DNA from 4 places in the Arthrobacter sp. B2I5 genome. Region 1 is predicted to be linked to each of the others. Evidence: riboswitches for the same ligand, from Rfam matches in the RefSeq annotation. Region 1 holds a riboswitch; each other region holds the start of a gene.

The links. A riboswitch is a leader RNA that binds a small molecule or an ion and turns the genes downstream of it on or off. The one in region 1 is predicted to bind thiamine pyrophosphate.
Region 2: another riboswitch for thiamine pyrophosphate. It lies ahead of QFZ60_RS00520 (ECF transporter S component); the one in region 1 lies ahead of thiO (glycine oxidase ThiO).
Region 3: another riboswitch for thiamine pyrophosphate. It lies ahead of thiC (phosphomethylpyrimidine synthase ThiC); the one in region 1 lies ahead of thiO (glycine oxidase ThiO).
Region 4: another riboswitch for thiamine pyrophosphate. It lies ahead of thiD (bifunctional hydroxymethylpyrimidine kinase/phosphomethylpyrimidine kinase); the one in region 1 lies ahead of thiO (glycine oxidase ThiO).

Annotation. Positions count from the first base shown of each region.
Region 1 is NZ_JAUSYF010000001.1:1,253,191-1,260,377, forward strand. Features, by position in the region: gene QFZ60_RS06035 (site-specific DNA-methyltransferase) at 1-833, opposite strand, end outside; gene QFZ60_RS06040 (DEAD/DEAH box helicase) at 842-2,563, opposite strand; gene QFZ60_RS06045 (RNB domain-containing ribonuclease) at 2,854-4,347, opposite strand; gene thiE (thiamine phosphate synthase) at 4,384-5,118, opposite strand; TPP riboswitch at 5,146-5,265, shown strand; gene thiO (glycine oxidase ThiO) at 5,258-6,556, shown strand; gene thiS (sulfur carrier protein ThiS) at 6,553-6,789, shown strand; gene QFZ60_RS06065 (thiazole synthase) at 6,794-7,187, shown strand, end outside.
Region 2 is NZ_JAUSYF010000001.1:118,859-126,045, forward strand. Features, by position in the region: gene QFZ60_RS00485 (monovalent cation/H+ antiporter complex subunit F) at 1-260, shown strand, start outside; gene mnhG (monovalent cation/H(+) antiporter subunit G) at 250-654, shown strand; gene QFZ60_RS00495 (DUF4235 domain-containing protein) at 664-927, opposite strand; gene QFZ60_RS00500 (CDGSH iron-sulfur domain-containing protein) at 1,046-1,258, opposite strand; gene QFZ60_RS00505 (glycosyltransferase family 2 protein) at 1,288-2,442, opposite strand; gene QFZ60_RS00510 (iron-containing redox enzyme family protein) at 2,391-3,446, opposite strand; gene QFZ60_RS00515 (heme-degrading domain-containing protein) at 3,645-4,187, opposite strand; TPP riboswitch at 4,271-4,411, shown strand; gene QFZ60_RS00520 (ECF transporter S component) at 4,480-5,103, shown strand; gene QFZ60_RS00525 (ABC transporter ATP-binding protein) at 5,103-6,647, shown strand; gene QFZ60_RS00530 (energy-coupling factor transporter transmembrane protein EcfT) at 6,644-7,187, shown strand, end outside.
Region 3 is NZ_JAUSYF010000001.1:1,594,966-1,602,152, reverse strand. Features, by position in the region: gene rpsP (30S ribosomal protein S16) at 1-240, opposite strand, end outside; gene QFZ60_RS07550 (hypothetical protein) at 476-931, opposite strand; gene QFZ60_RS07545 (VOC family protein) at 1,048-1,923, opposite strand; gene QFZ60_RS07540 (amidohydrolase family protein) at 2,022-3,104, opposite strand; TPP riboswitch at 3,184-3,291, shown strand; gene thiC (phosphomethylpyrimidine synthase ThiC) at 3,287-5,113, shown strand; gene QFZ60_RS07530 (alpha/beta fold hydrolase) at 5,110-5,844, opposite strand; gene ffh (signal recognition particle protein) at 5,950-7,187, opposite strand, start outside.
Region 4 is NZ_JAUSYF010000001.1:1,740,136-1,747,322, reverse strand. Features, by position in the region: gene obgE (GTPase ObgE) at 1-1,312, opposite strand, end outside; gene rpmA (50S ribosomal protein L27) at 1,430-1,693, opposite strand; gene rplU (50S ribosomal protein L21) at 1,755-2,063, opposite strand; gene thiD (bifunctional hydroxymethylpyrimidine kinase/phosphomethylpyrimidine kinase) at 2,327-3,847, opposite strand; TPP riboswitch at 3,855-3,952, opposite strand; partial or broken gene QFZ60_RS08375 (Rne/Rng family ribonuclease) at 4,104-7,187, opposite strand, start outside.

The DNA.
Region 1 (7,187 bases):
AGCCGCTTGGCCATGATGTCGATGGCGGGCTGGTTCTGGTCCACGCACACGAACTTCCGGCCAAGCTTGGCGGCAACTGCCCCCAGCGTGCCGGAACCGGCGAAGAAGTCCAGGCACCAGTCACCCGGCCGGCTCGACGCCGCAACCACCCGGCGGACCAGCCCCTCGGGCTTCTGCGTGGGGTAGCCGGTCTTTTCCTTGCCCGTGGGCGAAACGATGGTGTGCCACCAGACGTCGGTGGGCAGCTTACCCAGTTCGCGCTTGGCAGGCGTCACCAGCCCAGGGGCCATGTACGGCTCGCGGTCCACCTCGGCGCTGTCGAAGTGGTATTTCGCCGGGTTCTTGACGTACACCAGGATGTTGTCGTGCTTGGTGGGCCACCGGTTTTTGGCCCGGGCGCCGTAATCGTAGGCCCAGATGATCTCGTTCAGGAAGCATGCCCTGCCAAAGATGGCGTCCAGCATCACCTTGGCGTAGTGCACCTCGCGGTAGTCCAGGTGCAGGTACAGGGTCCCGTCATCGGCCAGCAACCGCCATGCCTCCACCAGCCTGGGTTCCAGGAAGGACCAGTAATCGCTGAACGCGTCATCGTAGCGGTGCAGGGCACCCTTGATGGTGTCGTAGGAGCGGCCCTTGAAGCCCACGCGGTCACCGCTGCCACCGGCGTTGACCACCATCCGGGTTTCCTGGCGCTGCTGCGGCCTGCCCGTGTTGAAAGGCGGGTCCACGTAGATCAGTGTGAAGGCGCCGTCCGGCAGCGTGGGGAGGTACTCCGCGTTGTCCGCGTGCACCACCATGCTGCCGCCGTCCGGCGCCCAAACAGTGTCAGTCATCGGGGCAGTTAGCCCTCGGAGTTGCCAGGCTGCGTGCCCGTGTCGGCGCCGGCCACCACTTCACCGTTGCGGCGGCGGGTGCGGGTCCTGGTCCGGCGGGCACGCGAGGGCTGTTCACCCTCGGTTGCGGGAGCAGCAGCAGCCTCACCTGCGGGAGCGGCGGAAGAGTCGGAGGTACGACGCCGGCGCTCACCGCTGCGCTTGGTGTCGCCCCCGCTGCGGCCACCTTCGCTGCGGCCACCTTCGCGGTTGCCGCTGCGGCTTTCGCGTCCGCGGCCGTCCCTGTCCCTGTCCCTGTCCCTGTCCCGGGACCGGCCGCCGTCACGGCCGCCGCTGCGGCTGTTCTTCTTGCCGGTTTCGCCCAGGTCCTCAAGCACCTCGGCGTCAACGCCGGCCAGGGTGCGCTTGTCACGCGGCAACCGTCCCTTGGTGCCCTCGGGGATGTCGAGGTCCGCGTAGAGGTGCGGTGAGGAGGAGTACGTCTCAATGGGTTCGGGAACGCTCAGGCCCAGGGCCTTGTTGATCAGGCCCCAGCGCGGCATGTCGTCCCAGTCCACGAAGGTGACTGCGGTGCCCTTGTTGCCGGCGCGGCCGGTGCGGCCCACGCGGTGCAGGTAGATCTTCTCGTCTTCCACGCACTGGTAGTTGATGACGTGGGTGACGTCCTCGACGTCAATGCCGCGCGCCGCGACGTCGGTGGCCACCAGGACGTCCACCTTGTTGTTGCGGAACGCCCGCAGCGCCTGCTCGCGTGCGCCCTGGCCCAGGTCGCCGTGGATGGCGGCGGCCGCGAACCCGCGGTCCACCAGTTCCTCTGCCACCTTGGCGGCCGTGCGCTTGGTCTTGGTGAAGATGATGGTGCGTCCGCGGCCCCTGGCCTGGAGGATGCGGGCCACCACCTCGATCTTGTCCATGCTGTGGGCGCGGTAGATCAGCTGGCGGATGTCGCGCTTGGTCAGGCCCTCATCCTCGGGGTCCGCGGCCCGGATGTGGGTGGGCTGGGTCATGTAGCGGCGTGCCATGGCGATGACCGGGCCGGGCATGGTGGCGGAGAACAGGAGTGTCTGCCGGACGGCGGGCGTCGCGGCGATAAGAGTCTCCACGTCCGGGAGGAAGCCCAGGTCCAGCATCTCGTCGGCCTCGTCCAGGACCACGATCTTCACGTTTTTCAGGCTCAGGTGCTTCTGCTTGTAAAGGTCGATGAGGCGGCCCGGGGTACCCACCACAACCTCCACGCCCTGCTTCAGCGCCTCCACCTGGGGCTCGTAGGCGCGGCCGCCGTAAATGGTGGCGATCCTCGCATTGCGCTTCCGCGATGCCGTCACCAGGTCCCCGGCCACCTGCACGGCCAGTTCGCGGGTGGGGACGATGACCAGGGCCTGCGGGGCTCCCGGCACGGCCAGCTTGGCGTAGCCGGGGTCGTCCTGCCCGATGACCCGCTGGAGTGCGGGAATGCCGAAGCCCAGGGTCTTGCCGGTGCCGGTCTTGGCCTGGCCGATGATGTCATGGCCGTTCAGCGCCACCGGCAGGGTCATGGCCTGGATGGGGAAGGGGTGGGTGATCCCGGCGTCAGCCAGGGACTCCACGATGTCCTCGCGGACGTTGTAGTCGGCAAAGGACTTTTCCGCGATCTCATGCGGGGTTTCGTCCGAGATAATGGTTTCTTCCGGCTCGATGGTTTCCGTGCCGGACTCATCGCTCAGAAGCTGGTGGGTATGCAATTCACTCACGGGGGAGTTTCCTTATTCATTTGGGCAATGGCGCTGCCTGCTCAACGGGCCGGCCAGGGCTGGCCGTTCCGGAGCACGCTCGGGCGCGCAAGCGATTCCAGTGGAAGCCGATCGCGGGCTATCTAATGCTGGCACTGGTGACCAGCGGGTAATTCTCAAGATCGCGTAGGGGCGGGCTTGTTGGTTTCAAATCAAGGAAATCAACGACCGGGCATCCATTTCTACCCTCTCAGTCTAGCCGCACAGGCGCAGAAACACTGTTCCGGCCCGCCTGCCGCGCCTGCCGGCCCTCACGGGACGAGTTCGAAATGGATCTCCCGGGTGGTGATGTCCGACGAAACCAGGCGGACCCGGACCTTGGTTCCGGACTCCAGCTCGCCCGCACACCGCGCGGTGACGGCCGGCTCCGCAACCTGGATAATGCCCGAACTGCTGCTGCCGTTCTTTCCGTTGCCGCTTTTCCCTGTTCCGTTGCCGTTGCCATTGCCGTTCTGCGGCTTGGACCCGGAAATCACGATGGCCTCGAACTCCTGGCCAATGTGGTTCAGCAGCAGCGCGGCTTCCACGGTGTCCAGGGCCAGGCGTTCCATCCGGGACGCCAGCTGGTCTGAGCCGGCCATGATGCCCGGCAGCAGCGGAAGGGCCTCACGCGCCCAGCCCGGAACGTCGCCGCCGTTGCTCAGGGCCTCGCAGATGACCAGCACGAAGCGGTCCACCAGGCGGCGCAGCGGCGCGGTGGTGTGGGCATAGGCCGCGCCGATGGCGGACTGCACCCCGTCCTCGGGGACTGTGCCGTCAAAGGCGGTATAGGACGCTCCCCGGAACAGCATGCCGGCGGAATGCATGATGGCCAGCTGGCGCGGGTCGGTGGGATCCAGTGAACGCAGGTACTCGCCATAACTGACTTCGCCGTCCCAGGGCCTGCCCAGCGCCTCGGTCTGCAGGCGGAAATGCCGCAGGGACCGTTCGTCCGGGGCGGGCATGGTGCGCAGGATTCCCACCTTGCCCTCCAGCATGAGCTGCGCGGCCGCCATCCCGGTCATCAGCGAAATCTGCGCGTTCCAGTCCTCCACGGCAAGCTGCGGGACAGCATCAATGCGGTAGCCGCCATCGGGCAGCTGGACAATTTCCTGCTCCGGCATGTTGAGGCTTGCCCCTCCGCGTTCCCGTTCCAGGGCCACCCGTTTCAGGCCCACCTCCCGGAGCAGCTGCAGCACCGGGGAGGCAGTCCCGGCGTCGAGGTCTGCCTGCGCACCCTTGTAGCTGAGCTTGTCGCGGCTGCGGACCCGCGCCCGCCTGACGCCCACTGACAAAACGGACGCCTCGCCGTCGAGCGTGAAGTCCCACACGAACGCTGAACAGTCCTGCCCGGGCAGCAGGCTTCCTGCCCCCTCGCTGATCACTTCCGGATGCAGCGGAATCCTGCCGTCCGGAGCGTAGAACGTCTGGCCGCGGCGCCGGGTCTCGGCGTCCAGCGGACCGCCGGGGGCAACGAACGCGGGGACGTCGGCGATCGCGTACAGCACCCGGTAGCCGTTCGCGTCCGGTTCGATGAACACCGCCTGGTCAAGGTCCGTTGACGATGCCGGATCGATGGTCACGAACTCCACGGCGGTCAGGTCATAGGACGGCAGCTTCAGCGCGGCTACGGCAGCCTGGGCATCCGCCACGGCTTCAGCGGGGTAGGGCCCCGGCAGCTCGAGTTCGGTCCGCAGCAGGCCCAACGCCTCTTCCAGGGCGTTCCTGTGGTCATGGACGTTGGGGGCCAGCCGATGATGTGACACAAAAATCAGCGTAGCTCCAAGTCCGCGGATATGGCATCAGGCGCCGGCGGCATCCAGCGCGTCGAGGAGCGAAGCAGCAGCGGCCGCGGGATCGGGAGCCTCTGTGATGGCGCGGACCACCACGATCCTGCAGGCACCCGCTTCCGCCACCTGCCGGACGTTTCCGTGGTCGATGCCGCCAATGGCGAACCAGGGCACGGGATCCGCCGCCTTTCCTGAGGCGTCCGCGGCGTACTTCACCAGGTCTGGTCCGACGGCGGCCCTGCCGGGTTTGGTGGGGGTGGCCCACACCGGACCCACGCAGAAATAGTCCAGGCCGGCCGGCCCGGCAGCTGCTGCCAGGGCGGCGTCCACCTGCTCCGTGGTGTGGCTCGAGAGCCCGATCGCGGCATTTCCGTTGACCAACGTACGCGCTGCGGCCAAGGGAAGGTCCTTTTGGCCGATGTGGAACACCGGTGCCCCGGAGAGGACGGCGATGTCCGCGCGGTCATTGACTGCCCACAGCCTGCCGTGCCGCACCGCCGTCTCCTTGAGCACGGCCAGGAGGTCCAGTTCCTCGGCGGCTTCGATGGTCTTGTCGCGCAGCTGGATGATGTCCACCCCGCCGGCGAACGCGGCGTCAACGAACTCCGCAAAGTCGCCGCGGTCCCGGCGTGCATCGGTGCAGAGGTACAGGCGGGCGGCCTTGAGGGCGTCGCTGTCCCGTGAATTGACAACTTCGGTGGCGGGAGCGCGGTGGCCGGCGGGGAAGGATGGGGTGGACACATTCATGCGTGCAAGCCTAGTTCCTCTAAACTGGGCTGGTACTGCGGGAGCCCGCGGCAGCTGTCACAAAGCGCCGGGCTGAGAGGGCGTCAGAGCCGACCGCTTGACCTGATCCGGGTAATGCCGGCGTAGGGAAGGAACCCATATGCGTATCCCCTTCAACCACCCCGGGTCCGCCCGCGCCTCCAGCCCCTTCATCGTCCGGGCCGATGTTGCGGTCATTGGCGGGGGAGTGGTGGGGCACGGAATCGCCTGGGAGGCGCAGCGTTCCGGCCGCTCCGTGGTCCTCGTCGACGACGCACCGGGTACCGGCGCCAGCTGGGCCGCGGCCGGCATGCTGGCCCCCGTCAGCGAACTGCACTACCAGGAGGAAGACCTCCTGGAACTGATGCTCGACGCATCAGCGCGCTGGCCGGGGTTCGCCGCCGCCCTGGACAGTGCAACGGGCGCGGATTCCGGGTACCTGACGACGGCGACACTCGCCGTGGGTGCCGACGCGGCCGACCGCCGTGCACTGATGGATCTGCGTACGGTCCAGCAGGCCAACGGGCTGGTGGTGGAACCCCTCACCGTGCGGGAGGCCCGGAAACGCGAGCCGCTGCTCAGCCCGGCCATTGCCTGCGCCCTGGACACCCCGGCAGACCACCAGGTGGACCCCCGGCGCCTGGTGGCAGCCCTGCGGCTGGCCCTGGCCGCCGCGGCAGGCGGGAAGCCGGAACTGGCCGTTGCCGGGGCAGTGGACGGCTATGCCGTCCCGGAGCGGGCAGCCGGGCTGTTGTGGGACGGAGGAGCTGTTGCCGGCGTCCGCCTGGCCGGCGGCGGCACGGTGCTGGCAACGGAAACCGTGGTGGCGAACGGGCTGCAGGCCGGGGCACTTGAAGGCCTGCCGGACGGCCTTGAGCTGCCGTTGCGGCCCGTGCACGGGGACATTCTCCGCCTTGCCGTTCCCCGCCACCTGCAGCCCCTGGTGACGTCTACGGTCCGCGGCCTGGTCCACGGCGTTCCCGTGTACATTGTCCCGCGGCAGGACGGGACCGTGGTGATCGGAGCCACCCAGCGTGAGGACGCCCTCTCCGATGCCGTCAGCGCCGGCGGCGTGTACCAGCTGCTGCGGGACGCCCAGGCGCTGGTGCCCGCCGTCGCCGAACTTGAACTCCTGGAATCCACTGCCCGTGCCCGCCCCGGAACCCCTGACAACGCACCGCTCCTGGGCCGCGTACTGGCGCCCCCGGCCTCCCCAGGCGAACGGGCCGGGCATGTCCCGGGACTCATCGTTGCCACCGGGTTCTTCCGGCACGGCGTCCTGCTCACTCCTGCCGCAGCGGGCATCTGCAGGGAGATGCTGGACGGAAAGGCCGATCCCCGCTGGGCACCCTTCAGCCCGGACCGGTTCTCCAGGCCAGCCACAACAGCAACAAGCCCTTTCATCAAGGAGACAGCGTGAACATCACCCTCAACGGAAACCAGCACACGGTGGCCGACGGCGCCTCCATCACCACGCTGGTCAGCCAAGTCACGGGACGCCCGCTGGCTGACAACGGGCAGGCGACGGACGGCGGGAAGCTGGGTGTCGCCGTCGCGCATAACGCCCAGGTGGTGCCGCGGAGCCAATGGTTCGCCACCGCGCTCGCCGAGGGCGACGACATCGAACTTGTCACAGCAGTACAGGGAGGCTGACATCATGACTGAAACCAGCACCATCAACCCCGCAGGAAGTGCCGGTACCGCTGACGCCCTGGTGATCGACGGCGTCGCCCTCGGATCCAGGCTCATCATGGGCACCGGGGGAGCACCCAGCCTGGACGGCCTGGGCGCAGCGCTCCTGGCCTCCGGCACCGCGCTGACCACCGTGGCCATGCGCCGCTACTCCACGGCGGAAACCGGGTCACTGTTCCAGCTGCTGGTGGACCACGGGATCCGGGTCCTGCCCAACACCGCCGGCTGCTTCACCGCCCGGGATGCGGTCCTCACGGCGGAGCTGGCCCGGGAGGCATTGGAGACCGACTGGGTCAAGCTCGAGGTCATCGCGGATGAACAAACCCTCCTGCCGGACGCCGTGGAACTCGTCGAGGCCA
Region 2 (7,187 bases), 1.1 Mb from region 1:
CTGTTACAGCCGTCATCTTCTCGCTTGCCGCGGCCGGCGCCATCCTGCGGATCTCCCGTGGCCCGTCGCTGTTGGACCGGGTGCTGGCGGCCGATGTGCTGCTGGCCATCCTGGCCGGGGCCCTGTGCATCGACATGGCCGTGAACCGGCACCTGAACAACCTCATGCTGGTGGTGGCCATTTCCATCATCGGTTTCATCGGATCCGTGACCGTGGCCCGTTTCGTGGCGGACCGAAGGGTGAAGCCTGATGAATCCTGACCTGTCCGGTCCCGACGGCTGGATCGACACCGTGTCCGCCGTGTTCATGGTGGCGGGGGCACTCCTGTCCCTGGGTGCGGCCATTGGCCTGCTCCGCTTCCCGGACCTGCTGAGCCGCATGCACGCGGCCACCAAACCGCAGGTCCTGGGCCTGTTCCTGCTGCTGGCGGCCATTGGGCTGCAGATGCGGACGTGGTGGGTGTGGCCGGTCCTGGCGGTGGCCTGGATCTTCCAGCTGCTCACCGTTCCGGTGTCCGCGCACATGGTGGGCCGCGCCGGGTACCGCACCAAGCACCTGCACCGGGAACTGCTCACGGCCGACGAGCTGGAGGCTGTGGTGCAAAAAGCCGCCGCCGAGGCTGCCCGGAAGGACAGCCCCGACGGCGGCCGGTAGCGCTTGACGCTAGACGATGTCCTGCGTCTTGGCGAACCTGGTGATGGCACGCTGGGTGCCGCGGTTGGCCAGGACCTGGATGATGGCGCTCACCGACGCGGAGATCAGCGCGAAGGTCAATGCCGAACGCAGGCTGGTGGGGACGTCCTCGTTCTTGCCGGTGGGGGCCTTCTGCCCGGTGGTCTTTTCCCAGATGGTGTTGACGAGCTTGGTACCGACCAGGCCTGCACCCAGGCTCACCCCGGTCCCGAGCAGCTTGATGAAAAGGTTCATTCCTATTACTCCTTGCGGGCGGAAAACGGACTGCCTCCAGCCTAGCCGTACCCCCGTGCCGGTCCGGGCAAGGGCGTGGCGTGCTGCAGGCGGCTTATTGGACTAACAGCCTGTTGGACTAACCGGCGGGCGGCTCGGTGCGGAACTTGATCATCTTGTGCGTGCCGTCGCAGTACGGCTTGATGGCCGAGGCCCCGCAGCGGCACAAGGCAACGGTCTTCCGGTCGCGGGGCACGGCGTCCCCGGACGGGGTGACGATCTCAAACTCGCCCCTGATAATCAGGGGCCCGTCCGGGCACACCACGATGGAGCTGGCTGCTTCCTGGTCCATGTGGACTTCTGTTCCATGCTGTCCGGGGTTCATCCCTGCACCGCTTTCATCGTTGCTTCCTGGTTGCCGGGTGCCCGGCCGAGCTTTCCGGCATGGCGCCGCCGGAGTTCTGCCTCCGAGTGCGCCGCCGTGCTGATCCTGCTGCCCGCGTAGGGGATCCCGCCCGCCAGCCTGGAGGCGGCTGCCAGCCAGACGCAGACGGCCCGCTCCAGTGCCCAGAGCGGCGCAAACCAGGCTGCCGGGGCGGGAAAGACGGCGGTCCCGTTGTTCCGGCGTCGTCCAATTTCCGCCCAGGCGATGGCCGCCCCGGCCAGCCCCAGGAGGGCGGTCCGCCTTGCCCGGGCAGGAAGAAGTGCTGCCCCGAGGACGGCCGGGAGCAGGGCAAGTTCGGCGGCAAGCCGCCGCGGCTGGGCAAAATCGTCGTACGCCTGCCGTATGCGTTGGCGCAGGAAGTGCCGGGCAGTTGGCGGCTGCCGGGCCACGAACAGGCCGGGCAGGATCCGTTCCGTTCCGCCCGCGGCCCTGATGGTGCGGATGAGCTCCAGGTTTTCGAACAGGACTCCCGCATAGCCGCCGGTGGCCACGAGCGCACTGCGGCGGACTCCCAGCGTTCCGGGATAGTCGGCGGACCAGGCGCGGTTGAGCAGCGTCCTGGCCGTGTCCCACCAGGCGTGCCACGGGGAGGGGTCGAAGTAGTTCTGCGGCCGCACCACGTGGGCCGATCCGAGGTGATGGACGACGGCGGCGAGGGCCTCGCGCGTGTAGCGGACGTCGTCGTCGGCAATGACAAGGAACTCCGCCCTGGAGGCGCGCACTCCCGTCATCACGCCGGCCACCTTTCCGTTGTGGGCGCCGCACCCGACGCCGGGGCGGTCCGGGAAAGCGTTCTGGTCCGGGGAACCATCGGGGTCCGGGCAGAGGTGGCGCACCGCGGCGGGGAACGCCGCGCGGTGGCGTTCGAAGAGGCTGGGGGCGGAGCCGTCCACCACGGTGACCGGGATCCAGGCCACGAGGCGCCGGAGGTAGTCCGAAAGGTCAGCCAAGCCGGAGTCCTCACTCCAGCGCAGGGGAAGGATGTACTCCGCCCCGGCCAAGCAGGCGCGCCGGCCCTGGGACACTGTCGGGCCGGCCGTCATGCTGCCGCCGGCACGGCCGCCCGCAGCGATGATGTCCCGGCTTCCCACGAGGACAGGAGGTGGGCGGAGAGCCGGCCGTCGATGGCCATGACCGCCGTCGCCCCGAACAGGACGTCCGCCAGGAGTTCCGGCTCGGCTTCGACGAGGCCGCCGGCGAGGTCGCGGCCGGCGATCTGCTCGTGGACGGCGTCGGCCTCCACGTGCTCGTCGAAGTAGTGCGTGACGTCCGCGCCGAAGCCGTGCCGCCGGAAACCGTTGCCGTAGAACCGGTTGGGCTGGGAGGAGGTCATTTCGTAGATTGCCAGGTGGCCGGTGATGGCGCCGCGGAGCCGCCGGTTCAGTCCGCAAAGGGACATGAGGTTTACCGATGCGAGGGAGACGGCGGGAACGGCATCGACGTAGGCGCCGTAGCTGTCATCGAGGCCCAGGCCGCGCATGGTCCGGGCGAACAGCGCGCTGTGCATCCGCTCGGGGCGGCCGCCGCCGTATTCGTCCGCCTGGATTTCCACCAGGGCCGCTTTGGGCCGTCCGCTGAGGCGCGGGATGGCCCACGTGTGAGGGTCGGCTTCCTTCAGCTGGTACATGGATTTATGGACCAGGAACTCCCTGAGCTGCTCCAGGGTTGCCTTCCGGGCGACGTAGCGGGAGACGCTGGGGCCGGTGTCCATGCCGGCGAGGCCGAACAGGACATCGGCCACCTGGTCACTTGTCATTGGACCGCCTGCGGGCAGTTCGAGCGTTCCAGCGGCCTGCTGTGCGGCGGCGCGGAGGGCAACCTCAAACGGTTCCTCGAGCAGCTGCCGGACCTTGATTAGCGCGGGCTCCCACTCCCAGTGGTCGGAGACGCCGTCCAGCCCGGAGTAATGGAGTTCGTAGAGGCAGAAGAGGGCCAGCTGGATGTCCTCGTCGCCAATAATGTCAGCGGTGCCGGACACCTGCCCTGCCGCCAGGCGGTACAGGGCGTCCAGTTCCGTCCCGGAGGAGTCCGGAGCCTGCGCCAGGACCTCGAACAGGGCGCTGCTGAGGGGGCCTCTGGTTTCCGGGATTCTCATGGTGCTCCTTGGTCTGCGGCGCTGGTGACGGGAACGAACGCGGGACCGCCCATGGTGACTGCCATGCCCTGTCCTCCTCGAAACCCGGGGGAACAATATAGTAAGCATGATTACTAATAAAAGCTAAGCAGTCTTTGTCTATAGGCAGGTTCGCTGGTCCCCCAGCAGCAAGCCGGACAGCGGTCAGTCAGACAGCGTTCAGTCAGACAGGGCCGACCCCAGGATGTCCCGCAGCGCCTCCACCACCAGGTCATGGTCCTGGAGCTGCGGCAATCCGGAGACCGTGACTGTGGCCACCGCGCCCACGCCGGTGACATAAATGGGAAAGGAGCCGCCGTGGGCTGCGTACCGGGACTGGTCGAACCAGGCGTTGTCCTCGATCCGGCCGCCGCCCAGCCGGCCCCGCAGCCCCACCAAAAGGGACGGCACCTCGTACCGGGCGGCAGTGCGCTGCTTGGCCCGGATCCAGTGCCCGTTGTCAGGAGTGGCGCCGGGAAGCGCGACGTGGAACAGGACCTGCTCACCCTTGGTGATGTCGATCGCGATGGGAAGCGACCGCTCCTTGCCCAGTTCCACCAGGAGCAGGCCCAGGTTCAGCGCGTCATCCGCCGAAAAGCCGGGGAAGTGGAGCTCCCGGACCTCCGCCTCGACCCGGGCAACCAGTGCCTCCACCGACCCCTCAGGCTGGGCGTCGGGGGAATCAGGATCGAACCCGGTCACATCCGGTGGAATGGCGCTCATGGCCTTCAATCTACCCCCGCCCGGTGTAAACTTGACCACGCCCGGAAGGGCAATCAAAAGCCTTACCCAACAAAAAGCAACACTACAAACGACAGGGGAGCGCCGCCGTCGGGCATCCTGGCATCCGCCGGGCACCGCAGGTGGGCGCTGAGAGTGCGGACAGCCGCAGACCCTCGAACCTGATCCGGTTAGTACCGGCGCAAGGGAGTCGAGTTCTCAAAGTGTCGCGGCTGCACGGCATCGGGCCATCAGCCGGGTCCACTTTCCCCTCCTGTTTCCCAGGAGGATTCCAATGAGCACTGCAGCAATCAAGAAGACCACCAGTAAGTCCTGGCGCGTCGTGGACATCGTCGTCGCCGCGCTGGTGGCCATCGCCGGCGGCGTTATTTTCTGGGCCTGGTCCCAAGGTGCGGCGGCAGTGTCCGTGCCGATGAACGCCGCCTACCCGCCCCTGACCGGCATCATCGCCGGCGGATGGATGATTCCGGGCGTGCTGGGCATGCTGATCATCCGCAAGCCGGGGGCCGCACTGTTCTGCGAGACCGTGGCCGCCACCGGGGAACTCCTCATGGGCTCCCAGTACGGCGCCTCGGTCCTCTTCTCCGGCTTCGTCCAGGGCCTCGGTGCGGAAATCATCTTCGCCATCTTCGTCTACCGCAAGTTCAACCTGCCCGTATCCCTGCTGGCAGGTGCGGCAGCAGGCCTCTTCTGCGGCCTGAACGACTCCTTTGCGCCGTGGGGCTGGAACATCGCCTACTCCGGCGGTGACAAGCTGGCCTACATCGTCTTCTGCATGATTTCCGGAGCAGTCATTGCCGGTGCCCTGTCCTGGGTGGCCACGCGCGGCCTGGCACGTACAGGAGTGCTGAGCTCCTTCGCCTCGCGCAAGGCTGCCACGGAGCCTGTCTTCTCCTGATGGCAATGGCCCAGGGCACGGCGGTCCGCCCTGCCGCTGTCACCGCCCGCGGCTGGGGCTGGCGGCATGCCGGCAGGGCAAAGCCCGCCGTCCATGCCCTTGACCTGGACATCAGCCCGGGGGAGCGGGTGCTCCTGCTCGGCCCCTCGGGCGCCGGCAAGTCCACGCTCCTGCATGCGCTCGCCGGGGTGCTGGGGGACATTAACGACGACGGCGGCGAGGCGGGGGATGCCGACGAGTCGGGTTCGCTGCTGGTTGACGGCGCCGTGCCCCGCGCCCAGCGCGGGCGTGCCGGACTCATGCAGCAGGACCCCGAGACGCAGGTGGTCCTGTCGCGCGTGGGGGACGACGCCGCCTTCGGTGCCGAGAACCTTGCGGTGCCGCGGGAGGACATCTGGGCGCGGGTGCACGAGGCGCTTGCCGACGTCGGACTCTCCCACCTCCCGCTGGACCACCCGACGTCGGCCCTGTCCGGCGGGCAAAAGCAGCGCCTGGCGCTGGCCGGGATCCTGGCCATGCGCCCGGGCCTGATCCTGCTGGATGAGCCAACCGCCAACCTGGACCCGGACGGCGTGCTGGAAGTCCGCGACGCCGTGGCGCGCTGCCTGGACAAGACCGGGGCCACACTGGTGGTGGTGGAACACCGGGTTTCCGTGTGGAAGGACCTGGTGGACCGGATCGTGGTCCTGCAGCCGGGCTCCGGCGCCAATCCTGCCGTGCTCCTGGATGGGCCGCCGGACCGGGTGCTCACGGAGGCGCGGGCCATGCTCGCCGCAGCCGGTGTGTGGGTCCCCGGCTACGTGCCGGCAACCCGCGCCCGCGCCCTTGTCCCGGCGCCGGGCACGGGAAACCTGCTGCTGGCCGCCGAACAGCTGGGTGTTTCCCGCGAACGTCCCCGCCGCAAGGGCTTCCGGAAGATCCCGCCGGTACCGGTCCAGGAAGGCCTGGCCGCGCAGGTCCGGGCCGGGCAGGCGCTCGCCGTTACAGGTCCCAACGGTGCCGGCAAGTCCACGTTCGCGCTGACCCTGGCCGGGCTGCTGGAGCCGGTCTCCGGAAAAGTGTCAGCCACCCTGGACCTCAGCCGCGGGGCCGGCATTGACCCGTACCGGTGGAAGGCCGAGCAATTGATTTCGCGCGTGGGGACGGTGTTCCAGGAGCCGGAGCACCAGTTCGTGACCGGCAAGGTGCTGGATGAGCTGCTGTTCGGCCCCCGGCACCTGGGCCACGGCGAGGACCGGGTGGACGAACTGCTGGAACGGCTGCGGCTCACCCACCTGGTGGACGCCAACCCCTATACGCTCTCCGGCGGCGAGAAACGGCGGCTGTCCGTAGCCACCGTCCTTGCCGCCAGCCCACAGGTCCTGGTCCTGGACGAGCCCACGTTCGGGCAGGACGCCAACACCTGGGCCGAGCTGGCCTCATTCCTGTCCGAACTTTTGGATGCCGGCACCGCGGTGGTCTCCGTGACGCATGACGCCGAGTTCACCGAAGCATTGGGCGGGACCGAACTGCGGATGGCTGCGGCGGAAGCGGTGGCACCATGAGGCAGCAACTCACCCTTGCCGGCAACCATGCCCTCCTGGCCCGCGCCAATCCACTAAGCAAGTTCGCGGCCGTCCTGCTCATCACCGCGGTCCTGGCGCTGTCCATCGACTGGGTGTCGGCATCCGTGGCCCTGGTTTTCGAGCTCCTGCTGTTCCCCCTGGCCGGGCTCACCCTGTCCCTGCTGTGGCAGCGCGGCTGGCCCCTGATCATTGCCGCCGCCGTGGGCGGCTGGAGCACGTCCATCCTGGCGCCGGACAGCGGCAGGATCCTGCTCGACGCCGGCATCTGGACCATGAGCGAAGGTTCCCTGCAGCTGGGCGTCGGCTTCATGCTGCGCGGCTTTGCCATCGCCCTTCCGGCGGTGCTGCTGATGAGCTGCACGGACCCCACCGACCTTGCGGACGCGCTGGCGCAGAAGGCACGACTGCCGCACCGGTTCGTCCTGGGAACGCTCGCCGCGATGCGCCTGGTGGGGCTGATGGCCGAGGAGTGGCAGACCATCGGGATGGCGCGCCGTGCACGCGGTGTGGGTTCCCGCG
Region 3 (7,187 bases), 340 kb from region 1:
CCAGTCACCGGTGATCTTCAGGATCGCGGCAACCTGCTCGGACGGCTGGGCGCCGACGGAGAGCCAGTACTGCGCACGCTCGGAGTTGACCTCGATGTACGAGGGCTCTTCGGTGGGGTGGTACTTGCCGATTTCCTCGATGGCACGGCCGTCACGCTTGGTGCGTGAGTCCGCGACGACGATGCGGTAGTACGGGGCGCGCATCTTGCCGAAGCGCTTAAGGCGAATCTTTACGGCCACTTTTGTGGTCACTCCTGTTTCAGAAAAAGGGGTGAACCCGGCTTTCTGCACCCGTGGGGCGGGCCATACTTGCGGGTTCGAAGGACAGGATCCGGACGCGGAGAGAGGGGCCACGCAGATCGAGTACCTGTTTATTGTGCCAGATGGGCGGCGTTATTTCGACTTGGCCCGCCGCGCGGGCCGCCGCAGCCGGCCCGTGGCGCACTGAAGGGTACCCATACCGGCATCACCCGGGTCAGGCCGACCAGACGTACAGTCCCGTCCGCTCGGAATCGTCGAGTGAAGCCGCCAGTTCGGCCACCTGCTGCACATAGGTCCTGGCCTGCGAGGCGCCGAACGGCATATCCTCCTGGCCGGCCCACTGTTCAGCGACGTCGTCAAGGACATTGCCTTCGCCTTCGGTCTCATAGGAGAGCAAGTCAGCCAGGGCGCGAACCATGGCCGGCGGAACGGCAAGGAGGGAATCGCTGGCGACGTCCACCATGGTGAGTTCATAGTCGGCGCCGCCGGCGTGGACCGCAGTCCCGGCAAGATCGCCCAACTGTTCAACTTCGAAGTCACTGATGCCCTGGATCCGCACCGCCTGGCCCGCAGGCCCGCTGTCCGCCGCGGAGCCACTTCCCTCGTCGAGGATGCCGGCGCGTTTCAGCGCGGCGTCATGGGTGGCGACAAAGATCTCGGTGAAGCCCATGGCGGGTGCCCTTCTTCCGTTGGCGGAGCTGCGTGCCGGCTGCCTGCAGCCCGGCCGTACGGAATCAGCCTAGTAGTTGCGGGCCCGCACACGCACGCCGGAGCCGGAGGAACCGGTCAGCGGACGGCCACCCGGAGCCGGTTGCGCCAGGGGTCCTCGAACCGGAGCTCCGCACCGGTGTGGTGGGCCGGCACCCCGGCGACTTTGAGTCGGTCAGCCAGCGCCCCGACGTCGTCACCGGAGGGAACCTCAATGAGCACCTCCCCCAGCCCAAGGGTGTCCTTTCGGGGGCCGGCGCCGCGACTGTTCCAGACGTTCATGGCCATGTGGTGGTGGTAACGGCCCGCGGAAACGAACAGCGCCTGCCCATGCCAGCCTGCCGTCTTCTCGAAGCCAAGGGTGCCCACATAGAAATCCCTGGCAGTCTGGACGTCGCCCACCTGAAGATGGACGTGCCCCACACCGGCGGACGTCTGCCGCTGGCCCTCGAGGTGCTTCTCGGTGAGGTGCTGCTCCAGGTAGCGCTGCGGCGGAAGCGCGAGGCTGTCCATCACCACGTCCGTCCCGTTCCAGGACCAGTTGCTGCGCGGCCGGTCCCAGTACAGCTCGATGCCGTTGCCCTCGGGATCGGTGAAGTAGAAGGCCTCACTGACCAGATGGTCGGCGCTGCCGGTGAAGGAGCGGGGCTCGTACTGGGCAGCCGTGGCGATGGTGGCGGCGAGAGACGCCTGATCCTCGAACAACAGGGCCGTGTGGAAGAGGCCCGCCTCTCCCCTGCCGGGAAGGTGCAGCCCGGGGGCCGGCGCCAGGTGGACCAACGGCCTGCCGAGCCTGCCGAGATACAGGCCGCCGTCCTGCTCGGCCACCACCTCGAGACCCAGGGCGCGCTGGTAGTAGTCGGTCATCACCTTCATGTCGCCCACCTTGAGCATCACCGTGCCCATGGCGAGGTCGGCAGGAAGAAGATCCCGGCTGCTGGCTGCTTCGGTCATTGAAGGCTCCTTGTATTGGCGACCGTCCCGTTGGCGGCCTGTCACACATTAAAATTACTTGAAGCTTCAATTTATTCCAAGTGCCGGGTTCATTCTGCTCATCGGATGATGCGGCCGCCCAGCACCACATGTTCCAGGGCCGTGATGGTTTCCGGGACGGCCCGCGGGTCTTCCCGGCACACCACGACGTCGGCCCGCGCACCTTCGGCCAGGTTGTCCGCTCCCAGCCAGGTGCGGGCTGCCCAGCAGGCAGCATCCAGGGCGGCCTCCATTGGCAGGCCCGCGCCGTGCAGGGCGAGGATCTCGTCGGCGATCCTGCCGTGGCGGACCACGCTGCCGGCATCCGTGCCGGCAAAGATGCGCACTCCGGCGGCATGGGCTTCGGCCACGCGTTCCAGCCTGCGTTCCCAGAGGGCGCGCATATGGGCTGCATAGCGCGGGAACTTGGCGTCTGCCTGGGCAGCGATCCCGGGGAAGGTGGCGATGTTGATGAGGGTGGGCACGATCGGCACATCCTGTTCCACAAACCGGGGCAGGTGGCGGGGCAGCAGCCCGGTGGCGTGCTCGATGCAGTCGATGCCGGCGTCCAGCATCTGGTCCAGGCTGTCCTCCGCGAAGCAATGCGCCGTGACCCGGGCACCTTCGTCATGGGCGGCCCGGACGGCATCACGCACGACGGCGGCAGGAAAGGAGGGAGCGAGGTCACCGGCGCTGCGGTCGATCCAGTCCCCCACCAGTTTGACCCAGCCGTCGCCGTCGCGCGCCTGTTTCCGCACGGCCTCCACAAGGCCTTCGGGCTCAACCTCCTCCGCGAAGCCGCGCAGGTAGCGGCGCGTGCGGGCCACGTGGCGCCCGGCTCGGATCAGCACCGGGAAGTCCCGGCCGCCCTGCATCCAGCGTGTATCGGCAGGTGAGCCGGCATCGCGGACCAGCAGGGTTCCGGCGTTGAGGTCGGCCAGCGCCTGGTCCCGGGCCACTGCGGGTTCCACCGGTCCGGCGGGACCCAGTCCAATGTGGCAGTGGGCGTCAGCGAACCCTGGCAGCACCCAGCCGTCGAACACCCGCCCCGGAACGGCACCAGGCCGGTTGAACGTGAGCTTGCCGTCCACCGACCAAAGTCCATGGCGGACCCGGTCCGGTGCGGTGAGGACGGGTCCGCGAAAGTAAATGATCTCTGCCATCGGGCTTCCTTTCGATGCCCGGTCAGGCTAGCACCCGCAAATGTGACAAGGCTCTTCGGGGCCCCTGTGGTAGCTTCTTTCCTGACCACACGGGTGCCCTTGCAGGGGCTGAGATCGGGCTGACGCAGCCTGCGACCGTTGAACCTGTCCGGGTAATGCCGGCGAAGGAAGTGAGTATTCCCTTGAGTACACAAAACACCCAGTTGAACCCTGCCCACCTGCCGTCCACCGGGAGGTCCGCCGCAGAATCCGGGCCACAGGTGACGCAGTCCCTGGCGTCGCATTCACTGGCGTTCATCGACGACACCGCGTCCGGAATCCACGTACCCGTCACGGAAATTGCCCTGGAGCCGTCACCCAACGGGCAGCCGAACGCACCTTTCCGGACCTACCGGACCGCCGGGCCGGGAAGCGACCCCGTCCGCGGCCTGCAGCCCTTCCGCGCGGAGTGGATCGCGGCGCGCGGGGACACCGAGGCGTACAGCGGCAGGGAACGCAACCTGCTCGACGACGGCCGCTCGGCCGTGCGACGTGGTGCTGCCTCGGCGGAGTGGAAGGGCGCGCAGCCGGTGCCCCGCCGCGCCGTCGACGGCCGGACGGTGACCCAGATGCACTATGCCCGGCAGGGAATCATCACGCAGGAGATGCGTTTCGTGGCGCTGCGCGAGAACTGCGACGTGGAGTTGGTCCGGGACGAACTGGCTGCCGGCCGCGCCATCATTCCTAGCAACATCAACCATCCGGAGTCCGAGCCGATGATCATCGGCAAGGCCTTCCTGGTGAAGATCAACGCCAACATCGGCAACTCGGCGGTGACCAGCTCCATCGCGGAGGAGGTGGACAAGCTGCAGTGGGCAACGCAGTGGGGAGCGGACACCGTGATGGACCTGTCCACCGGGGACGATATCCACACCACGCGGGAATGGATCATCCGCAACTCCCCCGTTCCCATCGGCACCGTGCCCATCTACCAGGCCCTGGAAAAAGTAAACGGCGAGGCCAATGCCCTCACCTGGGAAATCTTCCGCGACACCGTGATTGAACAGTGTGAGCAGGGCGTGGACTACATGACCATCCACGCCGGGGTCCTGCTTCGCTATGTGCCGCTGACCGCCGACCGGGTGACGGGCATCGTCTCGCGCGGCGGCTCCATCATGGCCGGCTGGTGCCTGGCCCACCACCAGGAGAACTTCCTCTACACGCACTTTGACGAGCTGTGCGAAATTTTCGCGAAGTACGACGTTGCCTTCTCCCTGGGCGACGGCCTGCGCCCCGGTTCCACGGCGGACGCCAACGACGCCGCCCAGTTCGCGGAACTGGACACGCTTGCCGAGCTCACCCAGCGCGCGTGGGAGTACGACGTGCAGGTGATGGTGGAAGGGCCCGGGCACGTTCCGTTCCACCTGGTCCGGGAAAACGTCGAGCGGCAGCAGGAACTGTGCAAAGGGGCGCCGTTCTACACCCTGGGGCCGCTGGTGACGGACATTGCTCCCGGCTATGACCACATCACGTCCGCAATCGGTGCCACCGAAATTGCCAGGTACGGCACGGCCATGCTGTGCTACGTCACGCCGAAGGAGCACCTGGGCCTGCCCAACAAGGACGACGTCAAGACCGGAGTGATCACCTACAAGATCGCCGCCCATGCAGCGGACCTGGCCAAGGGCCACCCGGGGGCGCACGAACGGGACGACGCATTGTCCAAAGCGCGGTTCGAGTTCCGCTGGCGGGACCAGTTCGCGCTGTCCCTTGACCCGGTGACGGCCGAGGCATTCCACGACGAGACCCTGCCGGCCGAGCCTGCCAAGACGGCGCACTTCTGTTCCATGTGCGGGCCCAAGTTTTGCTCGATGCGGATCAGCCAGGACATCCGGGACGAGTTCGGCTCCGCGGAGGCGCAGGCTGCCCGGGCCAATGCCGCATCGGGGATGCGGGAGAAAAGCGAGGAGTTCCTGGCGGCCGGCGGCAAGGTCTACCTGCCGGAACTCCGGGTTCCCGCTGACAGCTAGGAGGCCCGGGCGGGCTGGCTCCGGCTGACCTGGCTGATGAACTGCCGGATGGCCCGGTCCCCGTCCAGGGAGTCATGGGGCCGGTGCCCTCCCGCGGCAACGCGGTGCAGGGCACCGGTCTCCCGCAGGTAGCCGGCAATCTCCTCGTAGAGCGGTTCCCACCCGCCGGTCAGGACCAGCGTGGGCACACCGGGAACAATGTGCAGCGGCGCCTCCCACGAGGGGGCCTGGAGCCGCAGCCTGCGGGCGGACCTCTTTTCCTCCGTGGTGGCGGACTGCTGCAGGTCGGTGGCGAAGACCCGCCGGACGAATTCGCGCTGGAAGTCTTCGTCGCCGAGCTGCTGGCGGACGTCGAAGAGGGGCTGCATGAGGCTGATGTGGGCCGCCGTGGCGGGGAGCTCTGCCGTCAGGGAGAGGCAGGCCGGCTCCACGAGGGTCAACGAAAAGACCAGGTCCGGACGTTCAACAGCGGCCATCATGGCTGCGATGGCCCCCTGGGCGTGCGCCACCACATGCCCACCGGCGGCGCCGCGGCCATCGTCGGCGAGGGACCTGAGGATAATGGCGGTGTCCTCGGCGAAGGAGGACTCAAGTGGCTCCGCGACGGCATCAAAGCCATGCCGGCGGAGGAACAATGCGTCATAGGACAGTGCCATGCCGTGCTGGCGCGGCCATGCGGCGGCGCCAAAAGTCCCGGCGCCGTGCACGAACACTACCCTCTGCTTGAACATGTCCCAACCCTATTCCACGGCGCTGACATCCCATGTAAGTAGCAGCAGATGTCGTTTTGAGCCCTCATAACGACATCTGCTGCTACTTAGTTGGGCCGGGTGTGCTTATTTGCCGAGGAACTTGTCGAATCCCTTGGGGAGGTTCAGCTGGGACGGATCGAAGTCGCCGCCCTGCTGGCCAAAGGCGGCGCCGGTGGGCAGTGCCTTCGCAGCGTTGGCACGGCGGGCTTCCGCCTCCTTGCGCTCCTGGGCAGCCTTGGCCGGGTTGCCGGACTTTGCCTTCGCCTTCTTGGGCGCGTTCTTCGCGTTCTTCCGTGCACCGCCGCCGGCACCGGGCAGGCCAGGCATCCCGGGCATCCCCGGCATGCCGCCCTGCGCCATCTTCTTCATCATCTTCTGGGCCTGGGCGAAGCGCTCCAGCAGGCCGTTGACCTCGGAGACATGGACGCCGGAGCCGCGGGCGATGCGGGCCCGACGCGAGCCGTTGATGATCTTCGGTGCAAGCCGCTCGTGCGGCGTCATGGAGCGGACAATTGCCTCGACGCGGTCGATCTCGCGCTCGTCGAACTGCTCCAGCTGCTGCCGGATGTTCTGCGCACCCGGCATCATCATGAGCATCTTCTTCATGGAGCCCATGTTGCGGATCTGCTGCATCTGGGCCAGGAAGTCTTCCAGGGTGAAGTCTTCCTGGTCGGCGAACTTCTTCGCCATCCGGGCGGCTTCATCCTTGTCCCAGGCCTTTTCGGCCTGTTCGATGAGCGTGAGGATGTCGCCCATGTCCAGGATGCGCGAAGCCATCCGGTCCGGGTGGAAGAGTTCGAAATCGTCCAAACCTTCGCCGGTGGAGGCGAACATGACCGGCTTGCCGGTGACAGACGCGACCGAAAGCGCGGCACCGCCGCGGGCGTCGCCGTCGAGCTTGGACAGCACGATGCCGGTGAAGTTCACGCCTTCATCGAAGGCAAGCGCCGTGTTCACGGCGTCCTGGCCGATCATGGAGTCGATCACGAAGAGGACTTCGTTGGGCACGATGGCGCGGCGGATCTGGCGCGCCTGCTCCATCATGTCGGCGTCCACGCCCAGGCGGCCGGCCGTGTCGACGATGACGACGTCGTGCAGCTTCTGGCGGGCTTCCTCGACGCCGGCACGGGCGACGGCGACGGGATCGCCTGCGGGCTGGTCCAGCTCGGTGGAGGTGGCTCCGGGGTGCGGGGCGAAGACAGGCACGTTGGCACGCTGGCCAACCACCTGGAGCTGGGTGACGGCGTTGGGGCGCTGCAGGTCACAGGCCACCAGCATGGGGCTGTGGCCCTGGGCCTTCAGCCACTTGGACAGCTTGCCGG
Region 4 (7,187 bases), 490 kb from region 1:
CCTCGCCGATGACCACGGTGTCGCCCGGCTTGGCGCCCTGCTTGAACAGTTCGGTTTCCACGCCGAGCTTGGCCAGCCGGTCTGCCAGGTAGCCGATGGCTTCCTCGTTGGTGAAATCGGTCTGCTTGACCCAGCGCTCCGGCTTTTCGCCCAGGACGCGGAACAGCGGCTCCAGGTTCTTTTCCTCGCGGCGGATCTTGAAGCCGGTTTCGTTGACGGCGCGCGGACGCAGTACCGCGGGCTGGACCTTGGGCGGGGCGGCGGCCACGGCGTCGCGGGCGGCCTTGACGATTTCCGCCATGGCGAAGCCCAGCTGGCGCAGGCCCTCATGGCTGGTGGCGGACACCTCGAAGACGCGGTAGCCGCGTGATTCGAGTTCCGGGCGCACGAATTCGGCCATGTCCTTGCCGTCGGGAAGGTCCACCTTGTTCAGGGCGACCAGCCGCGGCCGGTGGTTCAGGGGCACCACTTCGCCGTCCTGGCCCGCGTAGCTCATGTCCACGGCGTACTTTTCCAGTTCGCCCTCGATGATGGCGAGGTCGGACAGCGGGTCGCGCTCGGACTCCAGGGTGCCGCAGTCGAGCACGTGGACCAGCGCTGCGCAACGTTCCACGTGCCGCAGGAAATGGTGGCCCAGGCCGCGTCCCTCACTGGCGCCTTCGATGAGGCCGGGAACGTCGGCGATGGTGAACCGCACGTCGCCGGCCTGCACCACGCCGAGGTTGGGAATCAGGGTGGTGAACGGGTAGTCGGCGATCTTGGGCCGGGCCGCGGACATCGCGGCGATGAGGCTGGACTTGCCGGCGGACGGGAAGCCCACCAGGGCGATGTCGGCGATGGACTTCAGCTCGAGGATGACGTCCCGGGATTCGCCTTCGATGCCCAGCAGCGCGAAGCCGGGCGCGCGGCGCTTCTGCGAGGAGAGGGCAGCATTGCCCAGGCCGCCAATGCCACCGGCAGCGGCCACAAACTCCGCCCCTTCGCCCACGAGGTCGGCCAGTACGGTGCCGTCCTTGGACTTGACCACTGTGCCGTCCGGAACGGGGAGGATGAGGGTTTCGCCGTTCTTGCCGCCGCGCCAGTCGCCCATGCCCGGGCCGCCGTTGCTGGCGTGCCGGTGCGGTGCGTGGTGGTAGTCGAGGAGGGTGGTGGTCTGGTGGTCCACGCGAAGGATGACGTCGCCGCCGTTGCCGCCGTCGCCGCCGTCGGGACCGCCCAGGGGCTTGAACTTCTCCCGGTGGACGGAGACGCACCCGTTGCCGCCGTTACCGCCGGATACGTGCAGTACTACCCGGTCTACAAAGCTGGCCACGTGGATCTCCTCAGAAGCTGTTTACCTGGCGCCCCGGGGCGCCACATCGATTGTAATGCGGTTAAAAGAACAGTGGAGCGGGCCCTCAGGCCCGCTCCACCGCTTCAGAACTTGGTGTTACTCTGCAGCTGCAGCAGCAACGATGTTGACCACGCGACGACCGCGGCGGGTACCGAATTCAACGGCGCCCGGGGTCAGTGCGAACAGGGTGTCGTCCCCGCCGCGGCCGACGCCGGCGCCCGGGTGGAAGTGGGTGCCGCGCTGGCGGACGATGATTTCGCCTGCGGAAACAACCTGGCCGCCGAAGCGCTTGACGCCGAGGTACTGAGCGTTGGAATCGCGACCGTTGCGAGTGGAGCTCGCGCCCTTTTTATGTGCCATCTGAAATGCCTGCCTCTAAATTCTGGGGAATCTGTTGAAATGCCTGAACACTAACCGGAGGTTAGCTGATGCCGGTGATCTTGACCTTGGTCAGTTCCTGGCGGTGACCCTGGCGCTTCTTGTAGCCGGTCTTGTTCTTGAACTTCTGGATGACAATCTTAGGACCACGCAGGTCCTGGAGGATTTCAGCCGTAACAGTTACCTTGGCCAGGTCGGCGGCGGCGGAGGTGACCTTGTCACCATCAACCAGGAGCAGTGCGGGCAGCTCAATGGTGCTGCCGGCTCCACCGGCGACGCGGTTCAGGGTAACGAAGTCTCCAACGGAAACCTTCTCTTGGCGGCCGCCTGCGCGGACAATCGCGTACACCACTTGGGAACTCACTTCTCTCGACGTTTATAACTAAATTTGCGTGCGGAACCGACTATCAAAAGCCTGGTTTCTCGCTGTGCCTCAACGCCGTGGGGTCATAACCCAAGTGTTGGCGTAAGCACCGAAGATCTAGATTACGCTAATTTTGTCTCCGGCCGCAAATGAGGCTGGTTCCCGGCGGGTTGCTGTGATAGGCACCACAGCTCAGGTCCGGCGTCCGCACCCTGCCCCACCATAGTACCGGCACAGCTGCCGGGCACGGGTCAGGAGTGCAGGCGCGGCGCGTCGAAGAAGTCCACTTCGAGCCGGCAGGACTGCTTGAACGCCGTCACCATCGCGGCCTTCTCCTGGTCTGAAGCCTGCCGTCCGGCCGCATCCACGATTGCGATGGCCTGGCGGGTCGCTTCGGCAAAGCCTTCATCCGCGTAGGTGCGGAGCCAGTCCGCGTAAGCGTGCCCGTCCGGTTCCCCTGACGCCAGGAACCGGGCGTGCAGCGTGGCGCCGACCTCGGCGTAGAGCCAGAAGCAGGGCAGGACGGCGGCGGCGAGGACCGCATAACTGCCCGACGACGACGCTGCGGTCAGGTGGTCCACATAGGACTTGGTGACCGGGCCCAGGCCGTTCGGGGCCGGGCGGGTGCTGAGCCACGAGCGGTGAAGTTCGGTTTCCACTTCAAGGCACTGCTGTGCGGACCGTGCCCAGAACAGCTGCTGGGCCTCCGAAGGGGCCAGGGCGCTGGCCCGTGCCAGCACGCGGGAGTAGCCGTTCAGGTAGAGGGCATCCTGCGCCAGGTAATAGGCAAAGTCCTTTTCGGAAAGATCGCCAGAGGCCAGTCCGTCGATGAAGTCCAGCGCGTAGATGTCGTCGAGGTCCTGGCGGGCTTCGGTCCACAGCCGGGCCGCGAAGCTGCCTTCCGCCGGGACGGGCCGCACGTGGTGGAAGTGGTGCACGGGTCCGTTCCCCTGGCCCACCTCCAGCTGGCCGGAGTTCTCGAGTGCGCCGGCCAGCCAGGGCTTGACGGTCCGCAGCGAGGCCTCCCAGTCACCCAGGCGGGCCTGGACGGTTGCCATGGCGGAGGACAGGGAACATCCGGTGCCGTGGCTGTTGCGCGTGGAAATGCGCTTCCCCTGCACTTCCACCACCTCCTGGACGAGGAGGCCCGCGGTGTTCACCAGCGCGTCCGGGCAGTCCAGGCCTGCGAGGTGGCCGCCTTTAACCAGTACGGTGGCTCCGGTGGCCTCGGCCAGGCGCCTGCCTTGGTCCAGCGCGGCCTCCCAGTTTTGGGCCGGCTCCGTGCCGAGCAGCAGCGCGAGCTCGGGCAGGTTGGGGGTGAGGAGGTGGGCAAGCGGCAGCAGTTCCCGGAGCGCGGCTTCGGCGGTTTCCTGCAGCAGCCGGTCCCCGCTGGTGGCCACCATCACGGGGTCAAGGACAACGACGGCGGGACGGACCATTCCGAGCCACTCGCGGACAGTCCGGATCACCGATTCGTCACCCAGCATGCCGATCTTGACGGCATCAATGCTGATGTCCGCGCTGACCGCGTCCAGCTGCTGGGCCAGGAACGCGGCCGGAGGGACGTGGACGGCCTGCACGCCGCGGGTGTTCTGCGCCGTGAGGGCGGTAATCGCCGCCATGCCGTATCCGCCGTGGGCGGCGATGCTTTTGAGGTCCGCCTGGATCCCGGCTCCCCCGGATGGATCGGAACCGGCGATGGAGAGGACGCGCGGGACGTCGCGGCCCGCGGGAACCCCAGAGGGAACGCCGGGCGCGGTTGGCAGGGGCATGGAAAGGGTCGAAGACAAGAGACATCCCTTCGCCGGTACTAGCCGGACAGGTTCAACGGGTCTGGATCTCAGCCGGCCTTCTGCGCGGCACCCCGTGTCGCTGTCCAGCGTAGCTGCTGGTGCCGACGCGGCGGAAAGGTGACAGCACCTGCCCATGCAGGAAGTCCCCGCACTGTGGTCCATTCCCCCCGAGATTCGGAGGGGAATAGTCCACATGGCGGGGACTTCCTTGGTGGTGCGTTGGTTTTGTCCTGGCTTAGAGCTCCGAGGCGGGGACTCCGACGCCGAGGATGATGGGTTCCGCTGCCGGCTTGGCAGCTTCAGCCTCGGCGGCGTCCTGTGCCTTGGCGGTGTCGGGGGCCTTGGCTGCGTGCGAATGCCCGGCACCCGTGGACTGGACGTTCTCGTGGTGCTGGACAGCTGTCTCGTTGGCTGCGCCCTGGGCACGGCTGGCAGCGCGGTGGCGCCGCGGCCTGCGTTGCCGGGTCTGCTCCAGGGTGTGGTCGGAGTAGTCCTTTTCCGCGGGCGCTTCCACGTTGGCGTGGGTTGCCGCTCCCCCGCCGGCCTGCTGTTGGGGCACTGCCGGTTCGGCTGCCTTCACGGCCTCTGCGGCTTTGGCCGGCGCATCCTCCATGGGTGACGCCGGCTGGCCGAGGTGGGCGAACGCTTCCGCCAGCCGGTCCAAGGTGAGGGCGGGCTTGGGGTGCTGCTCCTCGGCGTGCTCCACGAACGGTAGCGGGACTTCCTCGCCGCCGAAGGTCAGGACAGCTGCGGGGCGTGCGGGGGAATCGGCGTCGTGCTTCTCCTCTGCGGGAACCGGCGCAGGCTCGGCCTGCGGCGCCTGCCGGGTTGCTGCCACCTCATCGTCATGCAGGTGCGCCGCGTGGGCGGCAGCCGCAATGTTCGCCAGGGCAAGCCGGGTGGCCTCTGCCTTGGCGTGCCGCTCAGCATCCGCCGTGTCCGGCACGACGGTGTGGACGTGCACTGCAGGCGCCGGGACAGCCTCGGGCTGCTGGCCGCCGCGTCCGCGCCGCCGTTTGCGCTCGGGACGGACTCCGGGCTGGCCGGCATCGGGCCGCTGTGCGTCGGCGCGGTGGGCTTCCCCGCGGGCTTCGGGGCGGTTGTCCGCGCGCTGGACGTGGTGCTCGGCCGCCACGATGTTGGCACGGCGATGCTCCACGGGATCGTCATGGGTCACTACCCCGCGGCCCGCGCACGCCTCGCACTGCTCGCCGAAGACTTCCAGCAGGCCCGTGCCCATCCGCTTGCGGGTCATCTGGACCAGGCCCAGCGACGTGACCTCGGCAACCTGGTGCTTGGTCCGGTCGCGGCCCAGGCATTCCACCAGGCGGCGCAGGACCAGGTCGCGGTTGGATTCGAGCACCATGTCGATGAAGTCGATCACGATGATGCCGCCAATGTCGCGCAGCCGCAGCTGGCGCACCACTTCCTCGGCAGCTTCCAGGTTGTTCTTGGTGACGGTTTCCTCGAGGTTGCCGCCGCTGCCGGTGAACTTGCCGGTGTTGACGTCCACCACGGTCATGGCCTCGGTGCGGTCGATCACCAGGGAGCCGCCGGAGGGCAGGAAGACCTTGCGCTCAAGGGCCTTGTGGATCTGCTCGTCAATGCGCCAGGCGGAGAAAATGTCCTGGTCCTTGGTCCACTTCTCCAGGCGTCCCACCAGGTCCGGTGCCACGTAGGTGACGTAGGCCTCGATGGTGTCCCAGGCTTCCTCACCGGACACGATGAGCTTGGAGAAGTCCTCGTTGAAGACGTCGCGGACCACCTTGATGGTCAGGTCGGGTTCGCCGTAGAGCAGTTCGGGCGCCAGGATCTTGGTGGACGCGGACTGGCTTTCGATACCTTCCCACTGGGCGCGCAGCCGGTTGATGTCGTGCGTCAGCTCTTCCTCGGATGCGCCTTCCGCGGCGGTGCGGACAATGACGCCGGCATGCTCGGGCAGGCGGTCCTTGAGGATGCGCTTGAGGCGGTTGCGTTCGACGTCGGGCAGCTTGCGGGAGATGCCGGTCATCGAGCCGCCGGGCACGTACACCAGGTAACGGCCGGGAAGGGAGATCTGGCTGGTGAGCCGGGCGCCCTTGTGGCCCACGGGGTCCTTGGTCACCTGGACCAGGACGGTGTCGCCGGACTTCAGCGCGTTCTCGATCCGGCGCTGCTTGCCCTCGAGGTTCACCGCTTCCCAGTTCACTTCACCGGCATACAGCACGGCGTTGCGGCCGCGTCCGATGTCAACGAACGCCGCTTCCATGGACGGCAGCACGTTCTGGACCTTGCCCAGGTACACGTTGCCGATCAGCGAGTCCTGCTGGGTCTTGGACACGAAGTGCTCGGCCAGGACACCGTCCTCGAGGACGGCGATCTGGATCCTGTCGTCGCGCTGGCGGACGATCATTTGCCGGTCAACGGATTCGCGGCGGGCCAGGAACTCGGCCTCGGTGATCACCGTGCGGCGGCGGCCCGTGTCGCGGGACTCGCGGCGGCGCTGCTTCTTGGCCTCGAGGCGGGTGGAGCCCTTCACGCTGGTGACGCGGTTGTTGACGGGCGCTTCAGTGACGGCACGGGGCGCACGGACCCTCGTCACCGTGTTGGGCGGGTCATCATCCCCGCCGCCGGTGAGTTCAAGGTCCTGGTCTCCGCGGCGGCGGCGGCGACGGCGGCGGGACGTCACACCGTCCTCCAGCTGCGTGGCGCTGTCCTCGTCGGCGTCGTCCTCGGCGTCAACCTCGGCGCTGCCGCCCTCGCTGTCCTGGTCGGCAGTGTCGCCGATGCGGCTGCGGCCCCTGCGGCCCCGGCTGCGGCGCCGGCGGCGGCCGGAGGCATCGTCGCCGTCTTCGGCTTCTTCCTCTTCAGGCTCCTCGACGGCGGGCGCTGCGGGACGGACCACGGTGCTGAGGTCCGGTGCCTGGAAGAGCACGGACGTGGGCGATGCAGGTTCCAGGAAGAGGGAACCAAAGGGGCTGGCAGCCGCGGCGGGCGCAGACTCTCCCGTGTCCCCGGCCGGGGTTTCCTGGGCAGGCTCCTGAATGACGGAAGCCTCCGGGGCCGCGATGTCCGGTGCCGCGGCGGGCTCCTGGGCCTGCCCGGCGGCGGCAACAGCTTCCTGCCCGGCGACCTGTCCCTGCACCGCAACGTCTTCCTGTGCAGCCTCTTCCGGCGCAGCAACCTGGGCGGCGGCTTCCGGAGCCACTGATTCTGCACCCGCGGCGTCCGCTGCCCCGGATTCCGCTGCAGTCGCGGCGGCCGGGGACGCAGCCTTTCGGGTGGCTACCCGACGGCGGCGAACGGGCCTGGTTTCGGCGTCTGCCGTGGCGGTAGTGGC